Regions from separate parts of the Mesorhizobium sp. M0011 genome, predicted to be linked through region 1. Evidence: predicted binding sites of a transcription regulator. Region 1 holds the regulator's gene; each other region holds the start of a gene.
The links. Region 1 encodes PhoB, which activates phosphate uptake and scavenging genes when phosphate is short. Its sites were predicted from a motif close to TGTCATNNANCTGTCAT; they were not measured.
Positions count from the first base shown of each region.

Region 1 (7,737 bases):
CTTGCCAGGGTGGACTTGCCGGCTCCGCTCGGACCTATTATCGCCACCGCTTCGCCTGCGCCGATGCGGAAGTTCAGTCTCTTGATGATGGGTTCGGTGCCGGGCGTGGCGTTCGGCGCGACAAAGATCAGGCCCTGCACGACAATTTCGCCGGACGGGTCCGGCAAGGTCAGTTTTTGCGCATGTGCCGGATGGGCGGAAAGCGCCTTGTCCAACCGCTTCCACGATCGTCTGGCGTCGACGATCTGCCGCCATGACCCGATCAGTTGGTCGAGCGGCTGCAGCGCGCGGGACGACACCAGGGAAGACGCGAAGATCATGCCGGCCGTCATCTTCCCTTGCAGCACGAGCCATGCTCCGACACCCAGTATTGCCAGCTGAAGCATCATGCGTACGGCTCGCGACGTTCCACTGAAAATCGCGTTGGCCATCGACGAACGGTCATGCAGGACTAGCGCCTCCGCCACGTGCCTTCCCCACACTCGCGCGGCGTTTTGGATCATGCCCATGGCGCGCAGCGTCTCCGCATTCCGGGCAAAGGCCTGCTCCGACAGGCTGGCAACAGCCGAGCGTTCCGCCGACAAGGCATCATTCCTGCCGGTGGCAAACTGATTTGCCAGGACCAGCGCAAGCAACAGACCAGATCCCGCCAGCGTAAGCCAGAACAGCAAAGGATGGATGAGGTACAGCAGGGCGAGGAAGAACGGAGCAAACGGCAGGTCGAACAAGACCGCCGCGCCACGTGACCTGATGAAGGCGCATACCGAGGCAAGGTCGCGCAGTGGAGGCAGGGCTGCTCCCCCGGCGTACTTAGCCTCCAGCGAGACGGCGAATGTCCTCGCGCCCAGTCTGTTGTCGACAATGGCTGCAACGCGCTGCGTGTAAACGGAGCGGACCGCATCGAGGAGACCGAGAAAGGCGAGTGCGAGAACCGCGATAGCAGAGAGGTAAAGAAGCGTCTCGACGCTGGAGGAAGGCAGGACGCGGTCATAGACCTGCAAGAGATAAAGGGGGATCACCAATAGCAGGATGTTGATGAGGAACGAAAAAACACCGACATCGGCGATGGCGCGCCTCAAGACTGCCCGCAGATCAGACCGTGCAATCATTCCCGCGCTCCTAACGGCTCATGGCCCCAACATAAGGGCGTCGCTTAGACCGAATGGTCGCCGGCGATGTCCAAGGGGTGGTGCTGCAGGTCGTCCAGCGTATAGGCGCGGATGTAGTCGATCTTCATCTCCGCTGGCGTAGCCAGATGGTCAGGAGGCTGGCCGGCAATGCCGCCCACCGCGAGATTGGCCAGCATATACATGGGATCGTGCATGTCGGCCGGCGTCGCTGCTTGAGCGACCTTTACACTATCGTAGGTCCAGACAAGCTCATCCTTCGTCCAGAGCAGGCCATAGGTGTGGAAACCGTCGGTATCCGCAACGTTCACCGTTGACGAAACCTTCGTGTGCGCTCCCGTCTCATTGGAATGCGCCGTCATGTAGAGCGTGTTCGGGTCCTGGCCGCGCGTTTCGACAACGTCCAGCTCCGGCGGCCACGATCCGTCCTCCGGAAGCAGCCAGAACGCCGGCCAGGCTCCGGCTGTTTCAGGAAGATCCGCCCGCATTTCGAAATAGCCGTAGGTTTGCGAGAAGGTGTCGTGGGTCGTCAGGATCCCCGAGGTGTATTCGTAGTTGTTGATCAGAGGCTTGATGTCCTCCGGCGCCTGCGCGGCGGTGATGGTGAGGACGCCGTTCTCAACGCTGAACGGATGGACCGAACTCGTCGGGCCATAATTGGCGTCGATATACCACTGCAACTCACCATTGCTGCTCAACGTGCTGCCGTTCGGCGCTCCCCACCAGAAATTGGAATTCCAGGTGCCGTCCTGCCCGTCCCGAAGGCTCAGCGTGTTGAAATCGTCGGAGAAGGACAGCGTCATTGCGGACTTGTCGATCGGAAGTTCGAACTGGGTGGGCTGCAGCTTGTCGATGGTCGTATTCTTGAACACCAGGATCTCGTCGGATCCGAGGTTCAGCATCACGTTAGATTCCACCTGGACCATCTGTGAACGGACGGCATCGAACGAAGTGAAGTCGTAGCCGTCAAGCCGGACCGCATCGGTCGCACCGAAGTCGAAGATAAGATCGCTTCCATTACCTTTGGAGATGGCGAAAGTATCGGCGCCATCGCCGCCGATCAGGACATCATTTCCCTTGCCGCCATCCAGCGTCTGGTGACCCGACCCGCCCTTGATGATGTTGTCCACCGCATTTCCGAACGCAAATCGGTTGGTGCCGGTAACGACGAGGTTCTCGAAATTGTCGGGGAGCTTGTAGCTCATCCATGTGTCGATCGTGTCGATCCCTGCCCCAGGATCCTCGACCACCTTATTGTTGGTGGAATAGAGATGATAGTAGTCGTCGCCGGCGCCACCGTAGATCGTGACAGTGACGCCGGTGTCTCCCCAGAAGGAGTCGTTGCCGGAGGTGCCATGCAGTTCCGGTCCAGACCCGGTGGCCGAGAACCAATGAGTGGAAGCGCCGGTGTAGGCAAGAGGGATGCCCTTGGCATTTAAGACCGTGCTCATCAGAAATCCTTCCCAATGGTGCCCGACCTGGTCAAAGGTCCGGCGACCGCTTCCAAGCAACGCTGCAAAGAACGAGATCGTTCCACGGAATCGTCATTAGATCCGAGATCGCGTTGAGCAATCGACAGACGAGCAATGAATAAAGAGGAGAGGACTCGCAATAATTTGAAGTAATTTATTAAAATTGTATATTTCTGCAGAATACGCGTCATCCGACGAACGTATATCTAAATTAACTCAAAGTCATTCTTGCGTGGCTTTCTGGGCGGAGTCTGCGGGCAAGATGGCGACGTACCAAGTAATTCGCCGTGCTTCCTGCGGCCAGCCGGGCCCCAATAGAGAGTTTGGGAGATCGGGGAACGCCAGAAGCTGCCTGTCGCTTTGGCCCAAATGCAGTCATTCGAAACCTGATGAGGATGACCGCTCCTGGCGTCACGTGCTCGCTCCCCATCCATGAGACGAGTGCAACATTCCACCGGCTGTTGGCGACCGCGTGCTAATCGAGTTTTCCCGATCTATCGGGACGGAACAGCCACCTAGTCTTCCCTGATCGCGTAACCCGCCCCACGGATGGTGCGGATGACATCAGGCATGCGGCCGTTGTTGACCGCCTTGCGCAGCCGGCCGACGTGCACGTCGACAGTGCGTTCGTCGATGTAAATCGTCTCGCCCCAGACATTGTCGAGCAGCTGGCTGCGCGAGAACACGCGGCCGGGGTGGCGCATCATGAATTCGAGCAGGCGGAATTCGGTCGGCCCGAGCCGGATCTCGCTCTTCTTGCGATAGACCCGGTGCGACTCGCGATCGAGCACGATGTCGCCGACCTTTAGCACGCTGGACAGCACTTCCGGCTTGGCCCGGCGCAGCAGCGCCTTGACCCTGGCCATGAACTCCGGCGTCGAGAACGGCTTGACCAGATAGTCGTCGGCGCCGGTCGACAGGCCGCGCACGCGGTCGCTTTCCTCGCCTCGCGCGGTCAGCATGATGATCGGCAGCCGCTCGGTCTCTGGGCGCATTCGCAGGCGCCGGCAGAGTTCGATGCCGGAAACCGCCGGCACCATCCAGTCGAGCACGAGAAGGTCGGGAACGTTCTCCTGCAGCCGGATTTCGGCCTCGTCGCCGCGCGTCACCACCTCGACCTGGTAACCTTCGGATTCAAGATTGTAGCGGAGCAGCACGCCTAGCGGCTCCTCATCCTCCACCACCATGATGCGTGGTGCGATCATCGGCTGGTCACCCCTGTTATGCCGCTGGCGCGGACATTGCCGTCTCGTCCTGCTTCGGACGATTGGCTGGCAGCTGCGTGCCGGTCAAAACATAGTAGGCATTTTCGGCGATGTTGGTCACGTGGTCGCCGATCCGCTCGAGGTTCTTGGCGCAGAACAACAGGTGCGTGCACGCCGTGATGTTGCGGGGATCTTCCATCATGTAGGTCAGCAGCTCGCGGAACACCGAGGTGTATTTGACGTCGATGCGTTCGTCATTGTTTCTGAGCGTGGCAAGCGCTGCCGGGTCGGCGGCGGCGTACTCGTCGACGACCCCCTGCACCTGGATCAGCACCAGTTGCGCCATCGCGTCGATCGAATGCGAAAGGTCGTGCGGCGTGACACTCAGCCCGACAGTGCCGACGCGCTTGGCGATGTTCTTGGCAAGGTCGCCGATGCGCTCAAGGTCGCCGGCCATGCGGATCGAACCGACCACCGCACGCAGATCGTTGGCCATTGGCTGGCGCTTGGCGATCAGCGTGATGGCGCGATCGTCCAGCTCGCGCTGGCGTGCATCCATGATGGCATCATCGGAAACCACGCGCTGCGCCAGCGCATTGTCCGAATTGAGCAAAGCCTTGGTCGAGCCACTGACCATCGAGCGGGCGAGATCGCCCATGTCGCGGATCAGCTGGCTGATCTGCTCCAGATCCTCATCGAAAGATGCGACGGTATGTTCACCCATGATCTTCGTCCCTCGTATGCCTGAGCTCAGCCGAACCGGCCGGTGATGTAGTCCTGGGTGCGTTTGTCGTCGGGGGTGGTGAACATCTTGTCGGTGGCGCCCTCCTCGACCAGATAGCCTAGATGGAACATCGCGGTGCGCTGCGACACGCGCGCTGCCTGCTGCATCGAATGGGTGACGATGACGATGGTATAGTTCTGACGCAGTTCGTCGATCAGTTCCTCGACGCGAGCGGTGGCGATCGGGTCGAGCGCCGAACACGGTTCGTCCATCAGGATCACCTCGGGTGACACGGCGATGGCGCGTGCAATGCACAGACGCTGCTGCTGGCCACCGGAAAGACCCGTGCCAGGTTCTTGCAAACGGTCCTTGACCTCGTTCCAGATCGCCGCCTTCTTCAGGCTCGACTCTACGATCTGATCCATATCGGCCTTGCGCTTGGCCAATCCGTGGATGCGCGGACCATAGGCAACGTTCTCGTAGATCGATTTGGGGAACGGATTGGGTTTCTGGAACACCATGCCGACGCGCGCCCTGAGTTCGACGACATCGATGTTCTTGTCGTAGATGTCTTCTTCGTCGAGCGTTATCTTGCCGGTTACCCGTGCTGAATCGATGGTGTCGTTCATGCGGTTGAGGCAGCGCAGGAAGGTGGACTTGCCGCAGCCGGAGGGGCCGATCAGCGCCGTCACCTGATTCAGGCGGACGTCGAGATTGACATCGAACAGCGCCTGCTTCTCGCCATAGAACACGCCGACCTTGTCGCCGCGCATTTTGATCACTTCGTTCGACTTCATCTTGTCGCCCACTGCGTTTTCAAGGGACTGTTCGGTCATGATGTTCATACCAAGATGCCTTTTTTTCTACCAGCGCCGCTCGAACCGACGCCGAAGCACGATCGCGGTGATGTTCATGGCCATGAGGAAGACGAGCAGGATGATGATGGCGCCGGACATACGCTCGACGAAGGCGCGTTCGGCCTCGTTCGCCCACATATAGATCTGCACCGGCAGCGCGGTGGCCGGATCGAAAGGCGTCGTCGGTGGATCGGCGACGAAGGCGACCATGCCGATCAGCAGCAGAGGCGCGGTTTCGCCGAGCGCACGCGCCAGACCGATGATGGTGCCGGTGAGGATGCCGGGCGCGGCAAGCGGCAGGATGTGCTGGAACACCATCTGCATCTTGGAGGCGCCAAGACCGAGAGCTGCCGAGCGGATCGACGGCGGCACCGCTGCAAGTGCGGCTCGCGTCGCGATGATGATCGTCGGCAGCGTCATCAGCGTCAGCACCAGGCCGCCGACGAAGGCGGCAGAGCGCGGCATGCCCAGGAAATTGATGAACACCGCGAGGCCGAGCAAGCCGAAGACGATTGACGGCACTGCGGCCAGATTGTTGATGTTGACCTCGATAAGGTCGGTAAAACGGTTCTTCTTGGCGAACTCCTCCAGATAGATGGAGGCGGCGACGCCGATCGGCAGCGCCAGGAGCAACACGATCACCATCATATAAAACGAGCCGATGATCGCCACGCCCATGCCCGAGGTTTCCGGGCGGCTGGAGGCGCCGTAGGTGAACAGGCCGCTGTTGAAGTGCTCGGCCATCGCGCCCTCGGCCTTGAGCTTGTTCATCCAGGTGATCTGCTGGTCCGAGACCTTGCGTCGCGCTTCCTCGACGCTGAGGTCGATCTGACCCTTGAAAGCCGAGTCGAGATTGGCGGCGGCGAGGATGTTGACGTCGCGCGTCGTGCCGATCACGGACGGATCGGCGGCAACGATGTCGCGCAACTGGACGCGGGCGCCTTCCGACAGGAAGCCCTTGAGCTGCTTGATCGCCGGCTTGTCGTCGGGATTGATGCCGAGCTTGGCCACCAGCGCGTTTTCGGCGAGCTTGGGATAATTCGCCTTGATCAGAACGCTCGGATCGGTTGCGCGTTTGCCGGAAGGATCGATCACCTTCTCGTCGAACGAGATCGGCAGTGATACCGTCGTCTGCCAGAAGGCGGTGTAGCCTTTCGAGACGATGGTGATCAGCATGATTGCCAGGAACGCCAGGCCTACGGAAATCGCCACGACGCCATAGATGCGGAATCGGCGCTCGGCAGCGTAACGGGCCTTCAGGCCGATGTCGCGGCGCGGATGGGCCGCCGCCCTGACCATCGTATCCATGGAAATGTCGGTCATTCGTACTGCTCCCGATATTTGCGCACGATGTAGAGCGCGACGATGTTCATCACCAACGTCAGCGCGAACAGCGTCAGGCCGAGCGCGAAGGCGACCAGCGTCTGCGGCGAATTGAACTCGAGGTCGCCGGTGAGCTGGTTGACGATCTTGACGGTGATGGTCGTCATCGCCTCGAACGGGTTGATGGTGAGGTTAGCGGCGACGCCCGCCGCCAGCACGACAATCATCGTTTCGCCGATGGCGCGCGAGGCAGTCAGCAGGATGGCGCCGACGATGCCGGGCAGTGCAGCCGGCAGGATCACCCGCTTGATCGTCTCGGAGCGGGTCGCGCCGAGGCCAAGCGACCCGTCGCGCATGGCGCGCGGCACCGCGGTTATGATGTCATCCGAAAGAGAGGACACGACCGGGATCAGCATGACGCCCATGACCAGGCCGGCGGTGAAGATGCTCTGGCCCTGGATGAAGGGCGAACCGCCGGTCAGTGCCGCGGACAGGTCGCGCAGGAATGGCCCAAGCGTGACGACGGCGAAGATGCCGTAGACGATGGTCGGTATGCCGGCCAGCAGTTCAAGCGCCGGCTTGACCACCGAGCGCACCCTGGGCGTTGCATATTCGGCCATGTAGACAGCCGACATCAGCCCCACCGGCACCGCAACCAGCAGTGCGACGGCGGCGATGTAGAGCGTGCCCGCAAGAAGCGGGATCAGGCCGAACTGGCCCTGGCTGCCGCCCGAACCGGCAGCGGCAAAACGCGGATCCCAGACGGTGCCGAAGAAGAAACTCATCGGCGAGACGCTTTCGAAGAAGGTGATCGTCTGGAACAGCATCGAAAGCACGATGCCGATGGTGGTCAGGATGGCGATGGTGGAGGCGGCAAGCAGCCCCCACAGCATCAGCCTCTCGACATTGTTGCGTGCCCTGGCGCGCGGCTCGATCTGCCTGAGCGCATAGAAGGCGCCGGCGATCGAGGAAACGAGAATGACAATGGCGCCGAACAGGCCGAGCCGGTCCTGGACCTTGTTCGCCTCG
Region 1 is NZ_JAMYVQ010000020.1:76,815-84,551, forward strand. It holds gene NKK51_RS21220 (type I secretion system permease/ATPase) at 1-1,109, opposite strand, end outside; gene eglC (endo-1,3-1,4-beta-glycanase EglC) at 1,154-2,578, opposite strand; gene phoB (phosphate regulon transcriptional regulator PhoB) at 3,115-3,804, opposite strand; gene phoU (phosphate signaling complex protein PhoU) at 3,821-4,528, opposite strand; gene pstB (phosphate ABC transporter ATP-binding protein PstB) at 4,555-5,373, opposite strand; gene pstA (phosphate ABC transporter permease PstA) at 5,392-6,708, opposite strand; gene pstC (phosphate ABC transporter permease subunit PstC) at 6,705-7,737, opposite strand, start outside.

Region 2 (7,737 bases), on a different contig from region 1:
TACGGCTTCGGTTTTTCCTGTCATGTCTGCATATTGCGGCCGCACTCACGTGGCGAGGTTGGGCTGGCCAGCGCCGATCCACTTGCCGCGCCACGCATCGATCCGCGCTTTCTCGGCGACCAGCGCGATGCGGAACTGCTGCTGAAAGGCGTGAGGATCACCCGGCAGGTGCTGGCTTCGCCGGCGCTGACGCGCTACCGGCACAAGGAAATGCACATCGCCGGCGAGCCGAGCGATGCCGATCTGATGACCCATATCCGTACCCGCGCCGACACGGTCTATCACCCGGTCGGCTCCTGTCGGATGGGGGTCGACGAGATGGCGGTGGTCGATCCGCAACTCAAGGTGCGCGGGCTTGAAGCCTTGCGTGTCGTCGACGCCTCGGTGATGCCGACACTGATTGGTGGCAACACCAATGCCCCAACCATCATGATCGCCGAAAAGGCCGCCGACATGATCAGGGCTGCCTGATCGGAGCTCCAGGCCGCGGCGCCCATAGCGCGGCGGTCCTTTTGTTATGACGCAATTGCCCAGGGAAAACGTTACGCGCTTTCCCTGGGAAACCGTTCAAACTTCTCCTGGAATTGCTTAAGCCGCCGCCCGTGCCTCGCGGAACGACACCAGCTTGCGGCGGTTTTCGTCCCACAATGCCAATTTGACGCAGCGCAAGCTTTCGAGCAGCGTGACACGGCCGATGTCGCGCAACTCGGGATAATCCCGCAGCACTTCCTGCAACCGGTAGCACGGCACCTTGGCGGAGAGATGATGGACGTGATGGACACCGATGTTCCCGGTGAGCCAGTTCAGCACCGGCGGTAGATCGTAATAGGACGATCCGTGCAGGGCAGCGTGCTGGAATTCCCAGTCGGCATCCTTCGCCCATTCCGTTTCCTCGAACTGGTGCTGGACGTAGAACAGCCAGATGCCGGCCGAACCGGCGAGGATGACGATCGGCAGGTGGACCACCAGGAAAGCGCCTGGGCCGACGAACCAGATGAGGATGGCTGCCGCGACCGCGATGCCAAGATTGGTGGTCATCGACGACACCCAAGGGGTCAGGCCGCCGCGCATCATGCCGACGGGGAGCCTTTGCTCGAAGATGAACAGCCAGATCGGACCGAGCCCGAACATCACCAGCGGGTGGCGATAGAGACGGTAGGCGAGGCGGCCTCGCCACGACATCTGCCGGTATTCTGCAACGGTCAGCGTCCGGATGTCGCCCATGCCGCGTTCGTCAAGATTGCCGGCGCTGGCGTGGTGCGTCGCGTGGGCACGCCGCCAGCAATCGTAGGGCGTCAGCGTCAGGATGCCGAGCGCGCGGCCAATCCAGTCGTCGGCGTAGCGATTGGCGAAGAAGGAGCCGTGGCCGCAGTCGTGCTGGATCATGAAGATGCGCACCAGAAACCCGGCCGCGGGAAGGATGAGGACCAGTCCCCACCAATGGCCATAGGCATAGGCCGCCGAGGACAGTCCCCAGAGTATGGCGAATGGAATGAGGGTGATGGCGAGTTCGACGGCGCTGCGCCGCCTGTCGGGCTTCTTGTAGCGGGCGAGAATCTTCAGCCAGGCGCGCTTGCTGTTGGCGACCGCCTCAGGGGAAATCATGTTCATCAGGAAGCATAGGCGCGGTGCCTCGCCGCCGCAAGGCAACATCACGCAAAATTACTGTGCGTAATTGTCGCGTGGCTTGGCGGTCGAGCCGGCCAACCGCCAGCTCAACCTGCTGATGACGTCGACCGCTATTCGCGATCGAGGATAGGACAGCCGCGGTCGGTGCCAAAAGTCACGCGCACGCGGTCGCCACCCTGTCTGCCACGGACCGTGATCTCCCGGCGGCCGACGGACTCAATTCTTGCGCGGCGGATGCCCATTCGCTCTGCCTTGTCGAGAGCCCGGTCTTCCGTGCAGCCCCGTTGACGCCGGTCGCGCCGATCGTCGCGACGGGGGCCTTCGCAATCGTCGTAGGCGGGGTCGCAATCTTCCATGAACTTCAGCCGCGGGCCATGTTTGCCCAATTGCAGCTGCAGATTGTCTGCTTGTGCCGGAAAGGCCGCCAAGGTGATGGCGCCGAGGCCGACAAGCGCCATCAGCGATGAGGTGATCGAAACCTTGCGCATTACGTCCTCCATTTGACCAACCCATCTATCTTAGATGGTTCGGCTCTCCCCGGCTATTGCCGATAGGAGGTTTGCTGCCAGGATCGATTGTTGCGTTACGGCCGGCGCCAGCCGATGTCACCGCGCTCCGCCCCATCGAGGCGGTCGAGCAGTTCTCTGAGCCGGTCGGGGATGTCGGCCTCGGTGCGGAAGGCCGGCAAGGTGCGCAGAAAGCGGGTCACCGCCTCGGCGCCGAACTGGCGCCTGATCTCGATGGCCAGCCCCTCTGCCTTTTCGCCTATGTTGCGGGTCATCATCTCAAAATCCTGTCTCGGCTTCGAAACTCCTCCAGCAAGCGAATGGTTCCCCCATCCTGCCTGTGTGGCAAGCAAAGCCGGCAGTTAGGGTAAAATTTGAATTAAAATCGAAATCTTGGCCGTCATTGTCCGGCCTTGGCTGGCGGCCTCTCTAATCGCTTACCCCTTGATTTTTGACCGCCAAACATCGATATCGGGCACAAAATCCACATCATTCGAGATTGACGGGAAACGGCGATGAGCGACCAGGCAAAAGACGAACGCGCGCCCGATGAAGTCGAGGCGACCGAGCCCCCAGCCGAGCGCACGGAAGGCAGCACCGACGGTGACTATGAAGCCCTTGTGCGGCTGTTGAAGGAAAATGAAGAGCTGAAGGACCGCGCGCTGCGCGTGGCGGCCGAGATGGAAAACCTGCGTCGCCGCACGGCGCGCGATGTGCACGATGCCCGCACCTACGCGGTCGCGAATTTCGCCCGCGACATGCTCTCGGTGTCGGACAATCTGCGCCGCGCGCTGGATGCGATTCCCGCCGAGGCCAAGGCATCGGGTGACGCCGGCTTCAAGGCGCTGATCGAAGGCGTCGACCTCACCGAGCGCGCCATGCTGTCGGCGCTGGAACGGCATGGGGTCAAGAAGCTCGCGCCTGAAGGCGAGAAGTTCGATCCCAATTTCCACCAGGCGATGTTCGAAGTGCCCAATCCGGATGTCCCGGCCAACACCGTGGTCCAGGTCGTGCAGCCGGGCTATTCGATCGGCGACCGCGTGCTGCGCCCGGCCATGGTGGGAGTCGCCAAGGGCGGGCCAAAGTTCACCGCCGCTGAAGCACCGGTCGAGCCGGGGCCGGTGAACGAACAGGCCGAGAAAGATGCGTGAGGCAGGGAATAGGCAGTAGGCAGTAGGAAACTAGGGCAGTCGTATCTTCGCGCGGCTTCGTGCTATTCATACTGCCTAATCCCTAAATCCCTAATCCCTACTGCCTTGGCCTCATGAACCCTATCGCGCTTCTTGATTATGCCGGTGTCGCCGTCTTCGCGGCGACCGGGGCGCTGGCGGCTTCGCGTAAGCAACTCGACATTATCGGCTTCCTGTTCCTGGCCAGCGTCACCGGGATAGGCGGTGGCACGCTTCGCGACGTTATCCTCAACCTGCCGGTTTTCTGGGTCGCCAACTCCGGCTATGTGCTGGTCTGCGCCGCGGTTGCGGTGCTGGTCTTCTTCAGCGCGCATCGTGTCGAATCGCGCTGGAAATGGCTGCTCTGGCTCGACGCCGTCGGGCTCGCCGCTTTTTCGGTGATGGGCGCGGCCAAGGGGCTTGCGATTACCGGTTCGCCGGTCGTCTCCGTCATCACCGGCGTGCTCACCGCCACTTTCGGCGGCATTTTGCGTGATCTCCTTGCCGGCGAGCCATCGGTGCTGCTCAGGCCCGAAATCTACGTCACGGCGGCCCTTGCGGGTGCCGGCCTTTACACGCTTGGCGAACTTGCCGGACTGCCGCCGCTCGCCTCGGACCTCGCCGGTTTTGCGGCGGCGTTCCTCGTGCGCGGTGGTGCGCTCAAATTCGGCTGGTCGTTTCCGTCCTACAAGAGCCGACCCGGCAGGCGGCCGGAAGATATTCCGTGAAGAGAGGGAATAGGGAATAGGGAATAGGGAATAGGGAATAGGGAATAGGGAATAGGGAATAATCAGTAGTCACAGGAGCTTAATCGTGGCGTCATCACTACTGCCTACTGCCTACTGCCTACTGCCTACTCAATCTCACGCCGCGAAGCGCTGGGCTTCGCCGCCATAATAGTTGACGTAGCGTGCGCCGATCTCCTTGACCGGCATCACGACGAACACATCGACCGTCGAGAATTCGCGATCGATGACGCAACCATCGCCGATGCGGGCACCGACGCGCAGATAGCCCTTGACCAGAGGCGGCATCGCGGCGATCGCCGCCTTGGCATTGACGGCCTCGATCGGCATCAGATCCATCGAGCAATAGCGCCCGGACACCGCGCGCACGTCCCAGGCCGAGTTCGTCCGGCAGTGGTGGGCGAGGTAGGTGAGCGCCTCCGCATGCGCCGCCGGCACGGTGCCGTGAAAGGACGCGCAGCCGGTCATCACACCGATTTCGTAATGATTGATGTAAGCCCAGATGCCTTGCCACAACGCCTCGATGGTGCGCTTCGAGCGGTATTCCGGCAACACGCAGGAGCGGCCGAGTTCAAGGAAACGCTGGCCGGGATGGCGGGCGATGAGCTTGGTCAGCTCGAATTCACCTTCGGAATAGAAGCCACCGGCCGTGGCCGCGATTTCTTGCCGCAGCAGCCGATATGTGCCGACGATGCGGCGATGTTCGGGACCGGAAAGCGTGGTGTCCAAAACCAGCAGATGGTCGCAGAGCGGATCGAACCGATCGGCGTCCCGGCGGTCATGGGCCTGGAACAGGTCCTTCCTGGCGCCAAGTTCGTCGTAGAACACCCGGTAGCGCACTTCCTGCGCGGCCGCGATCTCGGCCTCGTTGCGAGCGAGCCGCACTTCAAGATTGCCTATACGGCCCAGCGCCGCGCCCTTTATGACGGAATCGACGTTACGTCCGGCAAGCAAGGCGCTGCTGGCGTTCGGCCGAGTGTCACATTCCGGCATAACTGTATGCACGAGTGATTCTCCTTCGAGCCATCCCTCTTGGCACGGGGATACGGTGTAGGTGCAACAGGATTGTGACAGTACCGTGATACGACGTCGTGGGCAATACTTCGTCGGCTGGCGAATACGATCAACCGGCTACGTTTAAGTGATCGCCCGTGCCGAATGGCGGTGGAAAGCTCAGGCCGCGACGACCTGCCCCTCGACGGCATTGACCAGCGCCTCGGGGTCGAGCGGCTTGGTGACAAAGCCGCTGGCGCCATGGGCCAACACCGCATGACGGGTCTTTTCCTGGCTGTCGGCCGACAGCACCATGATCGGCACCGGCCGCACTGCACATTCTTCCTCATGGCGGCGGATGGCGGCAATCGCGTCCAGCCCGTCCATGACCGGCATGTGCAGATCCATCAAGACCACGTCGAAGCGGTCCTTGTGCGCGGCGCCGGTGACAGCCTCGACGGCGGCCTTGCCGTTGCCGACCACCTTGACGCGATGCCCGGCCTTCAGCAGCGTGGCGCGGGCCAGCATGGCGTTGATGTCATTGTCCTCGGCGATCAGCACCGACAGGCCGCGCTGGCGGTTGCCGACGGCGCGCAGCGTCGGCGCGCCGCGCCTTTCCGGCTGCGGCGGGCCGAGGCTCGGAGCATGGCTGCTCAACAGCACACGCAGAAGTGTTCCGCCACGCACCGGCCTGGCCAGGAAGGTTGCGTAGCCGCTGGCTCGGAACTCGCCAAGCATGCCGCGATCGGTCGGCGCGATCAGCGTGATCGCCTCACAGTCGGAGAAACCGCTTTGGCGCAGGCGCTTGAGCAGCCTTCCGTCGCCTTCTTCCATCGCTGCATCGACCAGGATCGCATCGCAGCCGGCGGCGAAAGGCGCGGCCTGTGCGGCAGTGGTGGCGATGTCGACCGCGCCGCCATTGGCGCGGATGGTGCGGGCGATGGCGTCGGCCTCGACGGCGTTCTTCGACAGGATCACCGCGCGTCTGCCCGAGAGAGCATTCTGGTGGCCCTGCGGCGCTTCGGTGGCCGCTATCGCAGGGATTTCGAAGACGAACTCGGATCCCTGGCCGAGCCGGCTGGATACCGAGATCGTGCCGCCCATGGCGGCCACCAGGCGCCTGGAGATGGCAAGGCCGAGGCCGGCCCCGCCATGTGTGCGTGTCGACGTGCCGTCGGCCTGCTCGAACTCCTCGAAAATGCGCTCCAGGTCGGCATCACGCAGGCCCGGACCGGTATCGGCGATGGTGAAGCATATGCGGTCGCTGGTTTCGGTGCGTGCGCGTGCTATGCTCACCAGCACGCCGCCGCTGTCGGTGAACTTGATGGCGTTGCCGATGAGGTTGAGAAGCACCTGCCTGACCTTGCCCGGATCGGCGGTGATCAATTGCGGCACGTCGGGTTCGACATGGCAACCCAGCCCGATATCCTTGGCGAAAGCCCGCGCTGCCAGCAATTCGATGATGTTGTCGGCGATCTCGCGCACCGACATCGGCTGCGGCTCGGGGTCGAAACGCCCGGCTTCGATCTTGGAATAGTCGAGAAGATCCTCGATCAGGGCAAGCAATGCGCTGGCCGAGGTCGAGACGGCGCCGACATAGGTTTGCTGCTCCGGCGACAGGCTGGTGTCGGCCAGCAACCTGGCCATCCCCATGATGCCGTTCATCGGGGTGCGGATTTCATGGCTGACGGTGGCGAGGAAGCGCGATTTGGCCTGGCTGGCATATTCGGCCCGTTCGCGTGCGGTGATCAGCGAGGATTCGGCGCGTTTGCGGGCGGTGATGTCGCGGGCGATGGCGCGGTGCGAAACCGCGCCGCTGTCCTTGTCGCGCACCGACAGTTCGATCCAGGAGAACCAGCGCTGCCCGCTCGGCGTGCTGATAGAGACATCGGTGGAACTCAGGCACTCATGGTCGGAAAAGGCGGCATCGGGAACCATGCCGACCTCGATGCCCAGTTCTGCCAGGGTCTTGCCGGCAAGGTCGCGCTGGTCGATCTCGACGAGATCGGCGAAGACCTTGTTGGCATAGACGATGTAGCCGTCACGGTTGCGATGGATGACGAGATCGCCAAGCGCATCGATCAGGCCGCGAAAGCGTTCATCGCTCTCCTGCATCTCCCACATGCGATCGGCCAGCGTCTCGATCTCGGCGCGGCTGCGGGCAGTGGTTTCGTCAAGAAGGGCAGAGGTGCGATGTTCGCTCCGCCTGGCGCGCAGATGCAGGGCAAGACCGGCAAGACCGGTTGCCAGCAATGCGACGCTGATGAAGATTGGTGCCCCGGTCAGATGCGCCAGCCCGGCCACCACCACAATGGCGACGAATGTCAGAAAGGGCAGGCTTTCGCGCCTGGAGAATTCCGGCTCGGGCACCAGCGGCGGGAGCACCGCATCGACGTCGTCGCCAGTGTCCGCCTGTTGGCTGCCGGATTCCGCGATCATGCGAAATCCTTGCCAGACAGAGATTATGGAAAATTGCGGCGGATCGTTCAAATTTTAGCGGATGAGCGCTTTTTGCCGAGGCGCGGCGGGTTTGCCGCAGATCTGGCGATTCCATCCTTCCGGCAGTTGGGCGGAGTCACATATCCACGACGACGCGGCCGCGGATCTTGCCGTCGACGATGTCGCGCGCGGCATCGACGATGCCGTCGAACCCGATGGTGCTGGACAGGCTGGCGAGCTTCTGAAGATCGAGGT
Region 2 is NZ_JAMYVQ010000028.1:52,434-60,170, reverse strand. It holds gene NKK51_RS25375 (GMC family oxidoreductase) at 1-471, shown strand, start outside; gene NKK51_RS25370 (fatty acid desaturase) at 589-1,611, opposite strand; gene NKK51_RS25365 (hypothetical protein) at 1,740-2,117, opposite strand; gene NKK51_RS25360 (hypothetical protein) at 2,213-2,413, opposite strand; gene grpE (nucleotide exchange factor GrpE) at 2,651-3,286, shown strand; gene NKK51_RS25350 (trimeric intracellular cation channel family protein) at 3,400-4,032, shown strand; gene olsB (l-ornithine N(alpha)-acyltransferase) at 4,168-5,043, opposite strand; gene NKK51_RS25340 (response regulator) at 5,224-7,482, opposite strand; gene acuI (acrylyl-CoA reductase (NADPH)) at 7,619-7,737, opposite strand, start outside.
Region 2: the regulator PhoB is predicted to act here: its motif matches at 5,107-5,123, upstream of olsB (l-ornithine N(alpha)-acyltransferase).

Region 3 (7,737 bases), on a different contig from region 1:
GCCTGATCGGTGCCGGACGCAGCGAGTTCGTCACCACGCTTTACGGCCGCCACCGCAAATCCGCCGGCCAGATCCTCTGGGAAGGCAAGGAGGTGCAGGTCAATTCCGAGCATGACGCGATCAAGCTCGGCATGGCGCTGGCGCCGGAAAGCCGCCGCGACCAGGGCCTCTGCCTCAACCTGCCGGTCGGCTTCAACCTCAACCTGCCGATCTACAAGCGAATCTCGAACAATCTGCTGATTTCGAGCGCGCAGGAGAAGACGCAGGCCGATCGCCAGATCGCCGATCTGCGCATCAAGACACCGACGCGCGGCGCGCTGGCATCCAGCCTGTCGGGCGGCAACCAGCAGAAGATCGTCATCGGCAAATGGCTGGCGCACGGCGCCAAGCTGTTCATCTTCGACGAGCCGACGGTCGGCGTCGATGTCGGCACCAAGGCCGAGATCTACCGCCTGTTCGGCGCACTTTTGTCAAAGGGCGCCGGCATCATCCTGATCTCGTCCTATCTGCCGGAAGTCTATGAACTCGCCGACACGCTGCATGTGTTCCGGCGCGGCAAACTGGTGGCGACGCACGGTTTTCATGCCGCCAGCCACGAGGATATTCTCACTCAGGCGCTCGCCGAGAAACAAGAAAAGCTGGGAGGACAGATATGAGCACCGAGGCGATTGCCATCGAAAAACCGAAGCGCAACTATAATGTCCTGTTTGGGCTGACGCTTCTGGCGCTGCTGGTTCTGCTCTGGATCCTTCTCTCCGTGGCGACGACGAGCTTCGCCTCCGCCAACAACATGGCCAATCTCTTGCGCCAGGGCTCGATGATCGCCATCATGGCGGTCGGCCAGACCTTCGTCATCATCACCGGCGGCATCGACCTGTCGGTCGGCGCCGTGGTCGGTTTCGCCACCGTGGTCGTGGCCATGATGATCAATGCCGGCTTCCCCATCTGGCTCGCCATTCTGGTGACGCTGCTGGTCGGCGTCGCCATCGGCATGTTCCACGGCTTCGGCATCGTCAAGATGGGCCTGCCGCCCTTCATCATCACGCTGGCAACGCTGACCTCGCTGCGCGGCATCGGCCTTTTGATGACCAACGGCAATTCGATCAACATCAACAGCGACACCTTCACCGCCTTCTCGCGCAATTCCTTCATCGGCATCCCCAACCTGTTCTGGATGGTGATCCTGGTCGGCATTCCGGCCTATATTTTCCTGCACCACAGCCGCTGGGGCCGATACCTGTTTTCGGTCGGCTCCAACGCCGAGGCCTCGCGCCTGTCCGGCGTCAATGTCCAGCGCACCATCTACATGGCCTACACGCTCTCGGGCCTGTGCGCCGCCTTTGTCGGCGTGCTGCTGGCGGCCCGCATCGGCATCGGCAACCCGACGCAGGCCGAGGGCTGGGAGCTGCAGGCGATCGCGTCTTCGGTCATCGGCGGCACCTCGCTGTTCGGCGCCGTCGGCTCGGTGCATGGGCCGCTGCTCGGCGCCTTCATCCTGGCCACCATCAACAACGGCGCCAACCTGCTCAACGTCAACTCGTTCTGGCAGCGCATCATCACTGGCGCGCTGATCATCATCATCGTCTACTTCGACGGCCTGCGCCGCCGCGGCAAGTAGCGATCCCGCAATCAACCGCCGGCCCGCCACACCAACGGGCCGGCGATTTCATGACTGGATTAGCGCATGAAAGCCGTCCTCTGCCGTTCGCCCGGCGATCTTGTCCTTGAAGACCGGCCCGCACCAGAGGCACCGCCTCCCGGCTGGGCGCTGGTGGCGGTCAGCCATGTCGGCATCTGCGGCACCGACTACCACATTTTCGAGGGCAAGCACCCGTTCCTCGCCTATCCCCGCATCATGGGCCATGAGGTGTCGGGAACGATCGTCGAGGCCGGCGACGGCGTCGATCTTGCCGTTGGTGAGCCCGTGGTGATCAACCCCTATCTTTCCTGCGGCAAGTGCATCGCCTGCCGGCACGGCAAGCCCAATTGCTGCGTCAGGATCGAGGTCTTGGGCGTGCATCGAGACGGCGCCATGTGCGAACGGATTCTGGTGCCGGCACAAAATCTCTATCCCGCCAACGGCCTTTCGCTGGCCGACGCCGCCGCAGTCGAGTTCCTGGCCATCGGCGCGCATGCAGTGCGGCGCGCCCGCGCCGACCCCGGCGCCCGCACGCTGGTCATCGGCGCTGGCCCGATCGGGCTCGGCACCGCCATCTTCGCCCGCATCGCCGGGCTCGACGTGACGCTGCTCGACATGAGCAGTGAAAGGCTCGCCTTCGCCGCAAATGAGCTTGGTTTCCAGACCCTCGACGGGTCGCGCGGCGCGGTGCCCGATCTGGTCAAGGGAGCGACATCAGGCGAAGGCTTCGATGTCGTCTTCGACGCCACCGGCAACACCCAATCGGTGCAGTCGGCTTTCGCCCATGTCGCGCATGGCGGAACGCTGGTGCTGGTCTCCGTCGTCAAGGACGACATCAGCTTTTCCGATCCGGAATTCCACAAGCGCGAGATGACGCTGATCGGCAGCCGCAACGCGCTGCGCGCCGACTTCGATCACGTCGCCGCCTCGATCCGCAACGGCGCCGTGCCCCTGGCCAAGCTCGTCACACACCGCACCACACTCGCCGGCACGCCGCATGATCTGGCTCGTTGGGCACACGAGAAATCCGGCCTGATCAAGGCTGTGATCGAGGTCGGATAGAGGCGCCTGTTCGACACGAATTCGGAGATCGTTGAGCGCCCAACTTGGTAGAGCTGATGCTTTGGCGACTAGCCGCAACATCCATCGCTTCGTCATCCTATGGCGGAGCAAGGAGCGAAGCGACGCGGCGCAGACCATAGGATCCATGCCGTGACCTGAGAGCGTTGCTTCGGTGCAGAATTCTGCGCCGCTGCGCTCTTCGCCCGAGATCGCGGCATGGATCCTTGGGTCTCCGCGACGGAGCTGCGCTCCTGCTTCGCCCAAGGATGACGACGTTAGCTACAGCGCCGACAGCTTCAGCTCCACCCGTTCTGCCGGAAACCTGGACTCGGAAAACTGGATCGGCTGGCCGTCCGGCGTGACGTTGACAGCGACTGTAACCAGCACGATGGCGCCCGGTTGCAGGTCGAGGTCCGCAAGGTCCGCCGCATCGGCGTGGCGCGCCGATAGCACGGTCGATTGCCTGAGATAGTCGTCGATGCCGAAACGCGCCAGCGATGCGGTGATCGAGCCGGTTTGCGCCATCGCGGCATCGATGCCGGCAAAGCGCCGGGCCTCGAACCAGCCGGCAGCACGCGACACCGGCCGTCCGTCTGCTTCGCCGCGCGTTTCCAACCGGATCACATCGGCTCCCCTGGCAAGGCCAAGGCCCTCGGCAACGCGCTGGCTGGCCGGCTCGATCGACGAGGCGAGCAGGACGATGTGCCGTTCCGTCGTTTGCCCTTGCAGCCCTGTCGAAAAGCGTGTGCGCGCGCCGATCGGATAGGACAGCCGCTTGCGCGACAGTACGAAGGTGCCGCGCCCCTGCTCGGCCCGCAGCACGCCTTCCCTTACAAGGGCCGATATGGCGCTGCGCACCGTGTGACGGTTGACGCCATAGCGTTCTGCCAGCGCCACCTCCGGCGGCAACGCTGCATTCTCCGTGAAATCGCCGATGGCGATCGCATGCAGGATCTTGTCGGCGATCTGCCGCCACAGCGAAACGCCACTGCGCCGCTCGATGCTGTCCGCTGCCAGCCGCCCGACTATCATTGCCCCAACCTTCCAGCGCCCAGTCTTATATCGCTGTCATCCACCCGTCATGGACACGCGTTAGATAATAGGTATAATTTGTATAGTTGTCTATATCAATAGACAAATTGACAAAGAGGAATGCTGCTGATGCGAGGACAGGAAGCCCGCGACCAGGCCGAGCGCAAGGCCGCCATGGCGACACTGGCGCAATCCAGCGGCGATGACATCGTCCGGCTCTGGAATGAAGCCGGATTGCCTTCGGAAGCAGAACTGCTGCGCGGCCCCGAGACCGGGCTGGTCACCGTGCGCGGCCGCATCGGCGGCGGCGGCGCGCCCTTCAACGTCGGCGAGGCGACCGTCACCCGCGCCACCGTCCGGCTGCCCTCCGGGCAGGTCGGACATTGCTATGCGCTTGGCCGCGACAAGCAGAAGGCGAAGCTGGCGGCCATCGCCGACGCGCTGTGGCAGGACCCTGCCCGCCGCAATGAAGTCGAGACCGGACTGATAGCGCCCCTGCGGTCGGCTCTGACCGCAGCGCATGAAAAACGCCGCGCCGAGACGGCGGCAACGAAGGTGGATTTCTTCACCATGGTTCGCGGAGAAGACTGATGGACATTGCAGCGCAATCGATAGAGGGCGGTTTCGCCGATCCGGTCTTCAATGCCCAGACGGTGTTCCGCGCCGTCATGGACGCAATGGCGCGGCCAGGCAGCGTGCAGCCGCTGCCGGCCTTCGCCCGCCCGCCGGCGCCGCTCTCGGCGGCCGCCGGCGCCATCGCACTGGCGCTGTGCGATAACGACACCCCGCTCTGGCTCGACCAGACCCTGCAAGCTTCCACCGCGATCAGACCCTGGCTTGGGTTCCACACCGGCGCGCCATTGGCCAACACACCGGCCGATGCGCATTTCGCCTTCATCGCGGCCCCGGCCGAGATGATGTCGCTCGATGGTTTTTCGCAGGGCACCCAGGACTATCCCGACCGTTCGACCACGCTGATCCTGCAAGTCGGCGATCTCGTGTCCGGCACGCCGCTGTTGCTCGAAGGTCCCGGCATCGAAACCAGCGCCACGATCGCGCCGGCACAGATACCGCGCCATTTCGTCGAGCAGTGGAAGCAGAATAACCAGCGCTTTCCGCGCGGCGTCGACATCATACTCGCCACATCAGATGGCATTGCCTGCCTGCCGCGCACGACGCGCATCAAGACAATGGAGGCGTAAAAAATGTATGTCGCGGTAAAAGGTGGCGAAGCCGCAATCGCCAACGCCCACAGCCTGCTTGCCGACCGCCGACGCGGCGACCGTTCGGTGCCGGCCCTTCGCCTCGACCAGATCGTCGAGCAGCTGGCGCTCGGCGTGGATCGGGTGATGAGCGAAGGCTCGCTCTACGACCGTGAGTTGGCGGCACTCGCAATCGTCCAGGCGCGCGGCGACCTGATCGAGGCGATCTTCCTGGTGCGCGCCTATCGCACCACGCTGCCGCGCTTCGGCTACACCAGGCCCATCGACACCGCCGGAATGCTGGTCGAGCGGCGCGTGTCGGCGACCTATAAGGACCTGCCCGGCGGCCAATTGCTCGGCCCCACATTCGACTACACCCACCGGCTGCTCGATCCCGAGCTTGCCGCCGGCGCCGACGTCGCCCAGCCCTTGCTGCGCGAGACGGAAGCGCAAGCCATGCCGCGCGTATCGGCGATCCTCGCCCGCGAAGGCTTGATCGAACCGGACGGCGACATGCCGCAGGACCATGTCCCCGGCGACATCACCCGCGAGCCGCTGGAATTCCCGATGGCGCGCGACATCCGCCTGCAGGCGCTGTCACGCGGCGACGAGGGCTTTTTGCTGGCGCTCGGCTATTCCACCCAGCGCGGCTATGCCCGCAACCATCCCTTCGTCGGCGAGATCCGCATCGGCGAGGTCGAGCTTGAGCTCGACGTGCCCGAACTGCCCTTCGCTGTCCCGCTCGGCACTGTCCGCGTCACCGAATGCCAGATGGTCAACCAGTTCAAAGGCTCAGCCAAGGCGCCGCCGCAGTTTACCCGCGGCTACGGCCTGGTCTTCGGCCAGAGCGAGCGCAAGGCGATGGCGATGGCGCTTTGCGACCGGGCGCTGCGCGCCTCCGAACTCGGCGAGGATGTCGTCGCCGCCGCGCAGGACGAGGAGTTCGTCATTTCGCATTCCGACAACGTCCAGGCGACCGGCTTCGTCGAACATCTGAAGCTGCCGCACTATGTCGACTTCCAGGCCGAACTCGACCTCGTGCGCCGCATGCGCGCCGAATACGACGCCCGCGAAAACCCCGCCAAGGCCGAAGAGAAGCGGGAGGCCGCGGAATGATCGAAGGCCTGTCCCACATGACCTTCATCGTCCGCGACCTCGACCGGATGACCGACATCCTCGAGGGCGTATTCGACGCGCGCGAGGTCTATGCCAGCGACGCCGAACAGTTCTCGCTGTCGCGCGAAAAATTCTTCCTGATCGGCGACATCTGGGTCGCCCTCATGGAGGGCGAGCCGTTGCCGGAGCGCAGCTACAACCACATCGCCTTCAAGATCGATGACGCCGATTTCGACCGCTACGCCGAGCGCGTCAAAACGCTTGGCCTCGACATGCGCCCGCCGCGTCTGCGCGTCGAGGGCGAAGGCCGCTCGATCTATTTCTACGACGACGACAACCACATGTTCGAACTGCACACCGGCACGCTCGCTGAGCGGCTGGCGCGCTACGCCAAGGGACTGGAAGTCGCACCATGACCGACATCGCCACCTACAACTTCGCCTATCTCGACGAGCAGACCAAAAGGATGATCCGCCGCGCGATCCTCAAGGGCATCGCCATTCCCGGCTACCAGGTGCCGTTCGCCTCGCGCGAAATGCCGATGCCCTATGGCTGGGGCACCGGCGGCGTCCAGGTCACCGCTTCAATCATCGGCCCCGATGATGTCTTGAAGGTGATCGACCAGGGTGCCGATGACACCACCAACGCGGTCTCGATCCGTGCCTTCTTCAAGAAGGTCGCCAATGTCGCCGTCACCACCGACACGGCGACAGCCACCATCATCCAGACCCGCCACCGCATCCCCGAGCATCCGCTGACGGCGGGCCAGGTGCTGGTCTACCAGGTGCCGATCCCGGAACCCCTGCGCTTCCTCGAACCGCGCGAGACCGAAACGCGGAAAATGCATGCGCTGGAGGAATACGGCCTCATGCATGTCAAGCTCTACGAGGACATCGCCAAGCACGGCCGCATCGCCACCACCTATGCTTATCCTGTCAAGGTCGAGGGCCGCTATGTGATGGACCCGTCGCCGACGCCGAAATTCGACAATCCCAAGATGCACCGTTCGCCGGCGCTGCAGCTGTTCGGTGCCGGTCGCGAAAAGCGCATCTATGCTGTGCCGCCGTTCACCGAAGTGGTCAGCCTCGACTTCGAGGATCATCCGTTCGAGGTGCAGACCTTCGACCAGCCCTGCGCGCTGTGCGCGGCCGAGAATGTCTATCTCGACGAGGTCATCCTCGACGACCATGGCGGCCACATGTTCGTCTGCTCCGACACCGACCACTGCGAGAAGCGGCGCAACGCCCCTACCTCCCCCTTGTGGGGAGGTCGCGCCGAAGGCGCGGGTGGGGGGCTTGACCAATCCACGCTCCACTCAACCCCCACCCCGGCGCTGCGCGCCGACCCTCCCCACAAGGGGGAGGGTAAGGAGAAGCAATGACCGACGAACCGCTGCTGCGCGTTTCCGCGCTGTCCAAATTCTACGGCTCGCGCGTCGGCTGCGACAACGTCTCTTTCGACCTGTGGCCGGGCGAAGTCCTGGCTGTCGTCGGCGAGTCCGGCTCCGGCAAGACGACATTGCTCAACTGCCTGTCGACGCGGCTGCTGCCAAGTTCCGGCACCGCCAGCTACCGCATGCGCGACGGCCAGTTCCGCGAACTCTACCGCATGAGCGAGGCAGAGCGCCGCTTCCTGATGCGTACCGACTGGGGTTTTGTCCACCAGAACCCGGCCGACGGCCTGCGC
Region 3 is NZ_JAMYVQ010000044.1:26,756-34,492, forward strand. It holds gene NKK51_RS29995 (sugar ABC transporter ATP-binding protein) at 1-656, shown strand, start outside; gene NKK51_RS30000 (ABC transporter permease) at 653-1,618, shown strand; gene NKK51_RS30005 (zinc-binding alcohol dehydrogenase family protein) at 1,685-2,701, shown strand; gene phnF (phosphonate metabolism transcriptional regulator PhnF) at 2,981-3,730, opposite strand; gene phnG (phosphonate C-P lyase system protein PhnG) at 3,863-4,324, shown strand; gene phnH (phosphonate C-P lyase system protein PhnH) at 4,324-4,935, shown strand; gene NKK51_RS30025 (carbon-phosphorus lyase complex subunit) at 4,939-6,051, shown strand; gene fosX (FosX/FosE/FosI family fosfomycin resistance hydrolase) at 6,048-6,467, shown strand; partial or broken gene NKK51_RS30035 (alpha-D-ribose 1-methylphosphonate 5-phosphate C-P-lyase PhnJ) at 6,464-7,291, shown strand; gene phnK (phosphonate C-P lyase system protein PhnK) at 7,429-7,737, shown strand, end outside.
Region 3: the regulator PhoB is predicted to act here: its motif matches at 3,768-3,784, upstream of phnF (phosphonate metabolism transcriptional regulator PhnF).

Region 4 (7,737 bases), on a different contig from region 1:
CCGGCGCCGCGCGACAGCATCGGTTTGCCGTTCGGCTCCTTCCTCAACCAGCGCGGTTTCTATTTTCCACGCGCCGTATGGGGCGACGGCTCATGGCTGATCTTCGTCGCCCTGCTCGTCGGCATCGCCATGGCGTGGTTCGTCGCGCGCAGGGCGCGGCAACGGCAGATGGCGACCGGCCAGCAATTTCCGGTGTTTTGGACGTCCGCGGCGCTGATCGTCGGGCTGCCGCTGCTCGCCTATGCGCTGAGCGGCTTTCCCCTGAGTTTCGACTACCCGAAGCAGTCGACTTTCAACCTGACCGGCGGCTTCCAGGTCCGGCCGGAGTTCCTGTCGCTTTATCTGGCGCTGTCCTGCTATACCGCCGCCTTCATCGCCGAGATCGTGCGCGCCGGCATCAGGGGTGTCAGCGCGGGCCAGACGGAAGCTGCCGGTGCGTTGGGGTTGCGGTCCGGATCGATCCTGCGGCTGGTCGTCGTGCCGCAGGCCATGCGCATCGTTATTCCGCCGCTGACCAGCCAGTATCTCAACCTGACCAAGAACTCGTCGCTGGCTATCGCCATCGGCTATCCGGACCTGACGGCGACCGCCGGGACGGTGCTGAACCAGACCGGCCAGGCCGTCGAGGGCGTGGTGATCATGATGGTGATCTATCTCGCCATCAGTCTCCTGACCTCGCTGGTGATGAACTGGTTCAACGCCAAGATGGCGCTGGTGGAGAGGTGAGGTAAGGACATGCAAGAACATGATATGTCCTGGGTGCGCACCGAAATGGTGCTGGCGCAGCCGGCGCCCGCCAGCGTCACCGGCCTCGGCGCATGGGTGCGCAAGAACCTGATCGCTTCTGCCGGCGACACCATTTTGACCATCGTCGGCATCGCCCTGGTGGCGATGATCCTGCCGCAAATCATCAATTGGGCGTTCATCAACGCCGTGTGGACGGGACCGGACCGGACCGTATGCGCCACGGTGGCGCAAGGCGGCATCCAGCCGGATGGCTGGACCGGCGCCTGCTGGGCTTTCGTCAACGCCAAATTCGGCCAGTTCATGGTCGGACGCTATCCCATCGAGGAGCGCTGGCGGCCGATTCTGGTCGCCATACTGTTCGTGGCACTGCTGGTGCCGATGCTTATCCCGAAAGTGCCGCGCAAAGGGCTGAATGCGGTTCTGCTGTTCTTCGTGCTGCCGGTCGTCTCCTTCGTCCTGCTGGTCGGCGGCATGTTCGGCCTGCCGCATGTCGAGACCTCGCTGTGGGGCGGGCTGCTGGTAACGCTCAGCCTGTCTTTCGTCGGCATTGCCGTGTCGCTGCCGCTCGGCATCGTGCTGGCGCTCGGCCGCCGTTCCAAGATGCCGATCATCAAGACGCTGTGCGTCGTCTTCATCGAGACGGTGCGCGGCATCCCGCTGATCACCGTGCTGTTCTTTGCCAGCGTCATGCTGCCGCTGTTCCTGCCGGAGGGTGTCTCGTTCGACAAGTTCCTGCGCGCTTTGATCGGTGTGTCGCTGTTTGCCGCGGCCTATATGGCCGAAGTGGTGCGCGGCGGCCTGCAGGCGATCCCCAAGGGCCAGTATGAAGGTGCCGATTCGCTCGGTCTCGGCTATTGGCAGAAAATGTATTTCATCGTCATGCCGCAGGCGCTGAAACTGGTCATCCCGGGCATCGTCAACACCTTCATCGGCATGTTCAAGGACACCAGCCTGGTCATCATCATCTCGATGTTCGACCTGCTCGGCATCGTCAAACAGAATTTCTCCGATGCAAACTGGGCAACCGCGCAGACGGCGAGGTCCGGCCTGATCTTCGCGGCCTTCGTCTTCTGGCTGTTCTGCTTCGGCATGTCGCGCTATTCAATGTACACCGAACGCCGGCTCGACACCGGCCACAAACGCTAAACAAAAGAACAAGGGGACCCCTGTCATGGCCACCGAAAATGCCGTCAGCGCCGAAGAGATCAAGGTCAACGCCGCCAAGATGCAGATTTCCACCACCGATGTCGCCATCGACATCATCGCCATGCACAAATGGTATGGCGAGTTCCATGTGCTGAAGGACATCAACCTGAAAGTGATGCGCGGCGAGCGCATCGTCATCTGCGGCCCCTCCGGCTCCGGCAAATCGACGATGATCCGCTGCATCAATCGCCTGGAGGAGCACCAGAAGGGCAAGATCATTGTCGACGGCAAGGAATTGACCAACGATCTCAAGAAGATCGACGAGGTGCGCCGCGAGGTCGGCATGGTGTTCCAGCACTTCAACCTGTTTCCGCATCTGACCATCCTGGAGAACTGCACGCTGGCGCCGATCTGGGTGCGCAAGACGCCGAAGAAGCAGGCCGAGGAAATCGCCATGCATTTCCTCAAGCGCGTCAAGATTCCGGAACAGGCCAACAAATATCCCGGCCAGCTTTCCGGCGGCCAGCAGCAGCGTGTGGCGATTGCCCGCTCGCTGTGCATGAACCCGCGCATCATGCTGTTCGATGAGCCGACCTCGGCGCTCGATCCGGAGATGATCAAGGAAGTGCTGGAGACGATGGTTGGTCTTGCCGAGGAAGGCATGACCATGCTGTGCGTCACCCACGAGATGGGCTTCGCCCGCAAGGTCGCCAACCGGGTGATCTTCATGGACCAGGGCCAGATCGTCGAGCAGAACACGCCGGCCGAGTTCTTCGACCACCCGCGCCACGAGCGCACGAAGCTGTTCCTGTCGCAGATCCTGCACTAGGCCTCGACGGCCACGAAGAGCCCGGCTGAAGCACTGCCGGGCTCTTTTGCGTATGGGATAACAGGCGGGCGTTCGTGTCGCGCCGGAGCGCGTTTGCAGGGCCGCCTTTCATGAAAAGACTGGGACGTTTTCTAGGTCTTCTGTTGGTTGTCGTCGCACTCGCCGTGACGACGGGCACCTTCGTGCCACGGCCGCTGTGGCCGGCGGCCGCCGCCATGCCCGCGGCGACGCGCCACATCCTGGTGCTGAACAATCCGATACACACCGATATCGCCATCCCGGTCGATGACGCCGTGCGCCGGCGTTTCCATTTCCTGGTCGACGCGGGCATACCGGCCGACAGGCCGGAGGTCCGCTACATCGTCTTCGGCTGGGGCGGCCGCGCCTTCTACCTGGAGACGCCGACATGGTCCGAGCTGAAGGCGGTGCCGGTGATGAAGGCACTGACACTCGACGCCTCGGTCATGCATGTCGATGTCGCCGGTGACATCGTCGAACCGCGCCCCGATATCGCGGGGTTCGACATCACTGAGGATCGGTTCACGGCGTTGCTCGATTTCATCGATGCGAGTTTCCAGCGGGGACCGGAAGGCCCGATCCTCGTTCCGGACGCAGCCTATTCGAGGTTCGACGGCTTCTACGAAGCCAATGGCCATTTCAACGCACTGGTCGGCTGCAACACCTGGACGGCGGCGGCCTTGCGCATCGCCGGCCTGCGCACCGGCTGGTGGAACCCGCTGCCTGCATCGCTCGGGCTGTCGATGAGCTTGTACAATTAGCGTGGGCATTCCGCGAATTGGCGTCGCGTTCCTTCACACCCCCCTCTGTCCTGCCGGACAGTCCGGCAGGACAGAGGGGGGTGCTGTCCCACCAACCGATTGTGCTTGTACGCTCAGCGTCGAATGATCTTCTGAGCCTGCCACCCATAGAGCCAGTCCAGATCCGCCGCGAGTTTTTCCGACGAGCGCACCTTCAGGAACACATTGCGCGCAATCGCCACTGGACCCACGGCATGCCAGGCCAGCCGGTTGACAGCGCCGCGTCGGGCGACCTGCGCGACACGCGGCCGCCGTGACTGCTCCCAGACGGCAAGCGCGGCCAGAGGATCGGCAGGGAAGTCGGCAATGATATCGGCAAGCGTCGCAGCATCCTCGATCGCCATCGCCGCACCCTGCGCCGCGAACGGGGTCATCGCATGCGCGGCGTCGCCGATCAGCGCCATGTTGCCGGTCGTCCAAGGTTGTTTGCTGTCGACCGTGTGGATCGGCCACGCCGTCCACGGGCCGGCCTGCTCGACCAGACGGGCAAGTTCTGCCGAGGTGCCGCGGAGGGCTCGGGCCAGGATACCGGCGTCGGCGTTGCCGGACCAGCCCTCGGCGATGCGTTCGCCCTTGGTGAAGGCGGCGAGGTTGAAGGCCGCACCCTTGCTGACGGGATAGGCGACCATGTGGAAGCCGGGATGCAGGAAGGTGGTGACGCAGTCCTTGGCGCCGATGGCTGCAAAGGTTTGCCCGGCGGCGCTGTCAACCGCGACGGTGGCGCGCCAGGCCAGTTCGCCGGAGAAATGGCTCCTTGCGAAGGCCGCTCCCTTGCTCGAATGGGCAAGCCCGCGCACCGACGACCAGACGCCGTCGGCGCCGACCAGCAGGAAGCCCTCGGCCTCGACAGTCTTGCCGGCCATCTCGGCCGTCACCGTGATGCCATGGGTGTCGGCGGCAATGGTGCTGATGCGCGCCCCGGTGACGGTCTCGATGTTGGCGATTTCGTTGGCCGTCGCCAGTAGCGCGCTCTGCAGGTCGGCCCGATGAGCGACGAGATAGGGTGCCCCCCAGCGGCTTTCGGCGGCTTGCCCCAGCGGCACGCGCGCCAGTTCGCGCAAGGTCGCGGCCTCCTTCAACACCACGGCTTCCGGCCGCACCGCCGCCGGCAGCAGCCGGTCGAGTACGCCAAGCTGGCGAAGGATGCGTGTCGCGTTGGGAGAAAGCTGAATGCCGGCGCCTGCCGCTTCCAGGCGCTGCGCCTGTTCGAACACCCGTACCGAGTAGCCGCGTTCGGCGAACGCCAGCGCTGCGGTCAATCCGGCGACACCCGCCCCGGCGATGACAATTTGCCGGGAGCGCGTGTCGTTCATCGGGCTGGTCGCGAAGGACTCAGGCGGCCTGGTCGATATAGATGCAGCCGGCCGGCAGCGTCTCGGTCGCCTTCAGCTTCGGCGAATAGCGGTAGAGCGTCGAGCAATAGGGGCAGACTTTTTCGTTGTCGTCGCCCATGTCCAGAAACACATGCGGGTGGTCGAAAGGCGGATTGGCGCCCGTGCACATGAATTCCTTCACGCCGATGTCGATTGCCTGAAAGCCCGCATCGTTCTGAAAATGGGGAATGGAACCGCCTGCCATCGTCGTCTCCTTAACGCAGTCTCGTCTGCATCTGGATCATATCAGGCCTCTTTGCAAGTTCGATGAAATGAAACTGTCGCAAAAGCCTGTCAGAGGATAAGTTAAGCCGGTTAACCCATGAACCGAAAACCGAGTTCGGTTTCCGGGGGGACCATGGGTCGCTATAAAGACGGCTAACCGGCTGACGGTACGGGAAGAGCGGGAATCATGAACGAACTGAAGCCGGTGCAGAGTGAATTCGTGAACGTCGAGGTGGCTCGCCCGGAGGGCGGCAACCCGGACCGGTTTGTCAACCGCGAGTTTTCCTGGCTGCAGTTCAACCGGCGCGTTCTCGAGGAATCGCTGAACCTCAATCATCCGCTGCTGGAGCGCGTTCGCTTCCTGTCGATCTCGGCCGCCAATCTCGACGAGTTCTTCATGGTCCGCGTCGCCGGTCTTGCCGGCCAGGTGCGCGAGGGCATCACGCTGAAGAGCCCTGACGGGCGCACCCCCGAACAGCAGCTCGAACAACTGCTGCGCGAGGTCGAGCGGCTGCAGGAAGACCAGCAGAAGAGCCTTTCGGCGCTGACCGTGCTGCTCAACAAGGAAGGCATCGAGAGCATCACCCGCGATGCGCTGACCAAGGACGAGAAAATCTGGCTGGAAGACCATTTCCAGGAACAGGTTTTCCCGGTGCTCACCCCGCTGTCGATCGATCCGGCGCACCCGTTCCCGTTCATTCCCAATCTCGGCTTCTCGATGGCGCTGCAATTGCGCCATCGCAAGAATGGCGAGGAGATGAGCGCGCTGCTGCGCCTGCCGGTGGCGCTGAAGCGCTTCATCCGTCTGCCGGACCGCAAGCATCATGTCCGCTTCATCCCGCTGGAAGAGGCGGTCGGCCTCTATATCGGCAAGCTCTTCCCCGGCTACGAGGTCAAGGGCTCCGGCACGTTCCGCATCATTCGCGACAGCGATATCGAGGTCGAGGAGGAGTCCGAGGATCTGGTTCGCCTGTTCGAAACGGCGCTGAAGCGGCGGCGGCGCGGTTCGGTGATCCGCATCGAATTCGACAGGCTGATGCCTGGCGAATTGCGCGACTTCGTCGCCGGCGAGCTTGGCGTGTCGTCGAGCCGCATCAGCGTGCTCACCGGGCCGCTGGCGCTCAGCCAGATTTCCGAGATCGTCGCCGTCCCTCGCGACGACCTGAAATTCATGCCCTACAATCCGCGTTTTCCCGAGCGTATCCGCGAGCATGGCGGCGATTGTTTCGCCGCCATCCGCGAGAAGGACATCGTCGTCCATCACCCCTACGAATCGTTTGACGTCGTGGTGCAGTTCCTGCGCCAGGCGATGGCCGATCCGGAAGTGGTGGCGATCAAGCAGACGCTTTACCGCACCTCCAATGACAGCCCGATCGTGCGTGCGCTGGTCGACGCGGCCGAGGCCGGCAAGTCGGTCACCGCGCTGGTCGAGCTCAAGGCGCGCTTCGACGAAGAAGCCAACATTCGCTGGGCGCGCGACCTGGAGCGTGCCGGCGTGCAGGTCGTGTTCGGCTTTCTCGAGCTGAAAACCCATTCGAAAATGTCGCTGGTGGTGCGGCGCGAGGACGGCAAGCTGCGCAACTACGTGCACCTCGGCACCGGCAACTACCATCCGGTAACGGCGCGCATCTACACCGACCTGTCCTTCTTCACCACCGATCCGACGATTGCCCGCGATGTCGCCCAGCTGTTCAATTTCATCACCGGCTATGCCGAGCCGACGGACGAAATGCGGCTGGCGATCTCGCCGTTCACGCTGAGAAGCCGCATCCTGAAGCACATTGCCGACGAGATTGCCTACGCGGTGCAGGGGAAACCGGCGCGCATCTGGATGAAGATGAACGCACTCGTCGATCCGATCATCATCGACGCGCTCTACGATGCCAGCCGCGCCGGCGTCGAGATCGATCTTGTCGTGCGCGGCATCTGCTGCCTGCGGCCTCAGGTTCCGGGCCTGTCGGAAAACATCCGCGTAAAATCGATCGTCGGCCGTTTTCTCGAACACAGCCGCATTTACTGTTTCGGCAATGGGTACGGCCTGCCGTCGGACGAGGCGATCGTCTACATCTCTTCGGCCGACCTGATGCCGCGCAATCTCGACCGCCGCGTCGAAACCATGGTGCCGATCACCAATCCAACTGTGCATGAACAGATCCTTGGCCAGATCATGCTGGGCAACATCATGGACAATCAACAAAGTTTCGACGTATTGGCTGATGGAACCTCCCGGCGCGTCGTGCTGGAGGAGGGCGAGGAACCGTTCAACGCGCAGGAATATTTCATGACCAATCCGAGCCTGTCGGGACGGGGTGACGCGCTGAAGTCGCATGCGCCCAAGCGCATCGCGCAGTTCAAGCGCCGCAAGAAGAACGCCGCAGCGTCCGGCTGATGCTGTCTGATTCCCAGGGCCGGCTGCAGGACCGCCGACCGCTGTCCATCATCGACATCGGATCGAACTCGATCCGCCTCGTCGTCTATGAGGGGCTGGCGCGTTCGCCGACCATGCTGTTCAACGAAAAGATGCTGGCTGGTCTGGGCCGGGGCATCGTTTCGACCGGCAAGCTCGATCCCGAGGCGGTGACGCGCTCGATGGAAGAGT
Region 4 is NZ_JAMYVQ010000035.1:50,224-57,960, forward strand. It holds gene NKK51_RS27910 (amino acid ABC transporter permease) at 1-726, shown strand, start outside; gene NKK51_RS27915 (amino acid ABC transporter permease) at 736-1,893, shown strand; gene NKK51_RS27920 (amino acid ABC transporter ATP-binding protein) at 1,973-2,722, shown strand; gene NKK51_RS27925 (TIGR02117 family protein) at 2,833-3,501, shown strand; gene NKK51_RS27930 (FAD-dependent monooxygenase) at 3,615-4,853, opposite strand; gene NKK51_RS27935 (zinc-finger domain-containing protein) at 4,873-5,118, opposite strand; gene NKK51_RS27940 (RNA degradosome polyphosphate kinase) at 5,326-7,527, shown strand; gene ppx (exopolyphosphatase) at 7,527-7,737, shown strand, end outside.
Region 4: the regulator PhoB is predicted to act here: its motif matches at 5,182-5,198, upstream of NKK51_RS27940 (RNA degradosome polyphosphate kinase).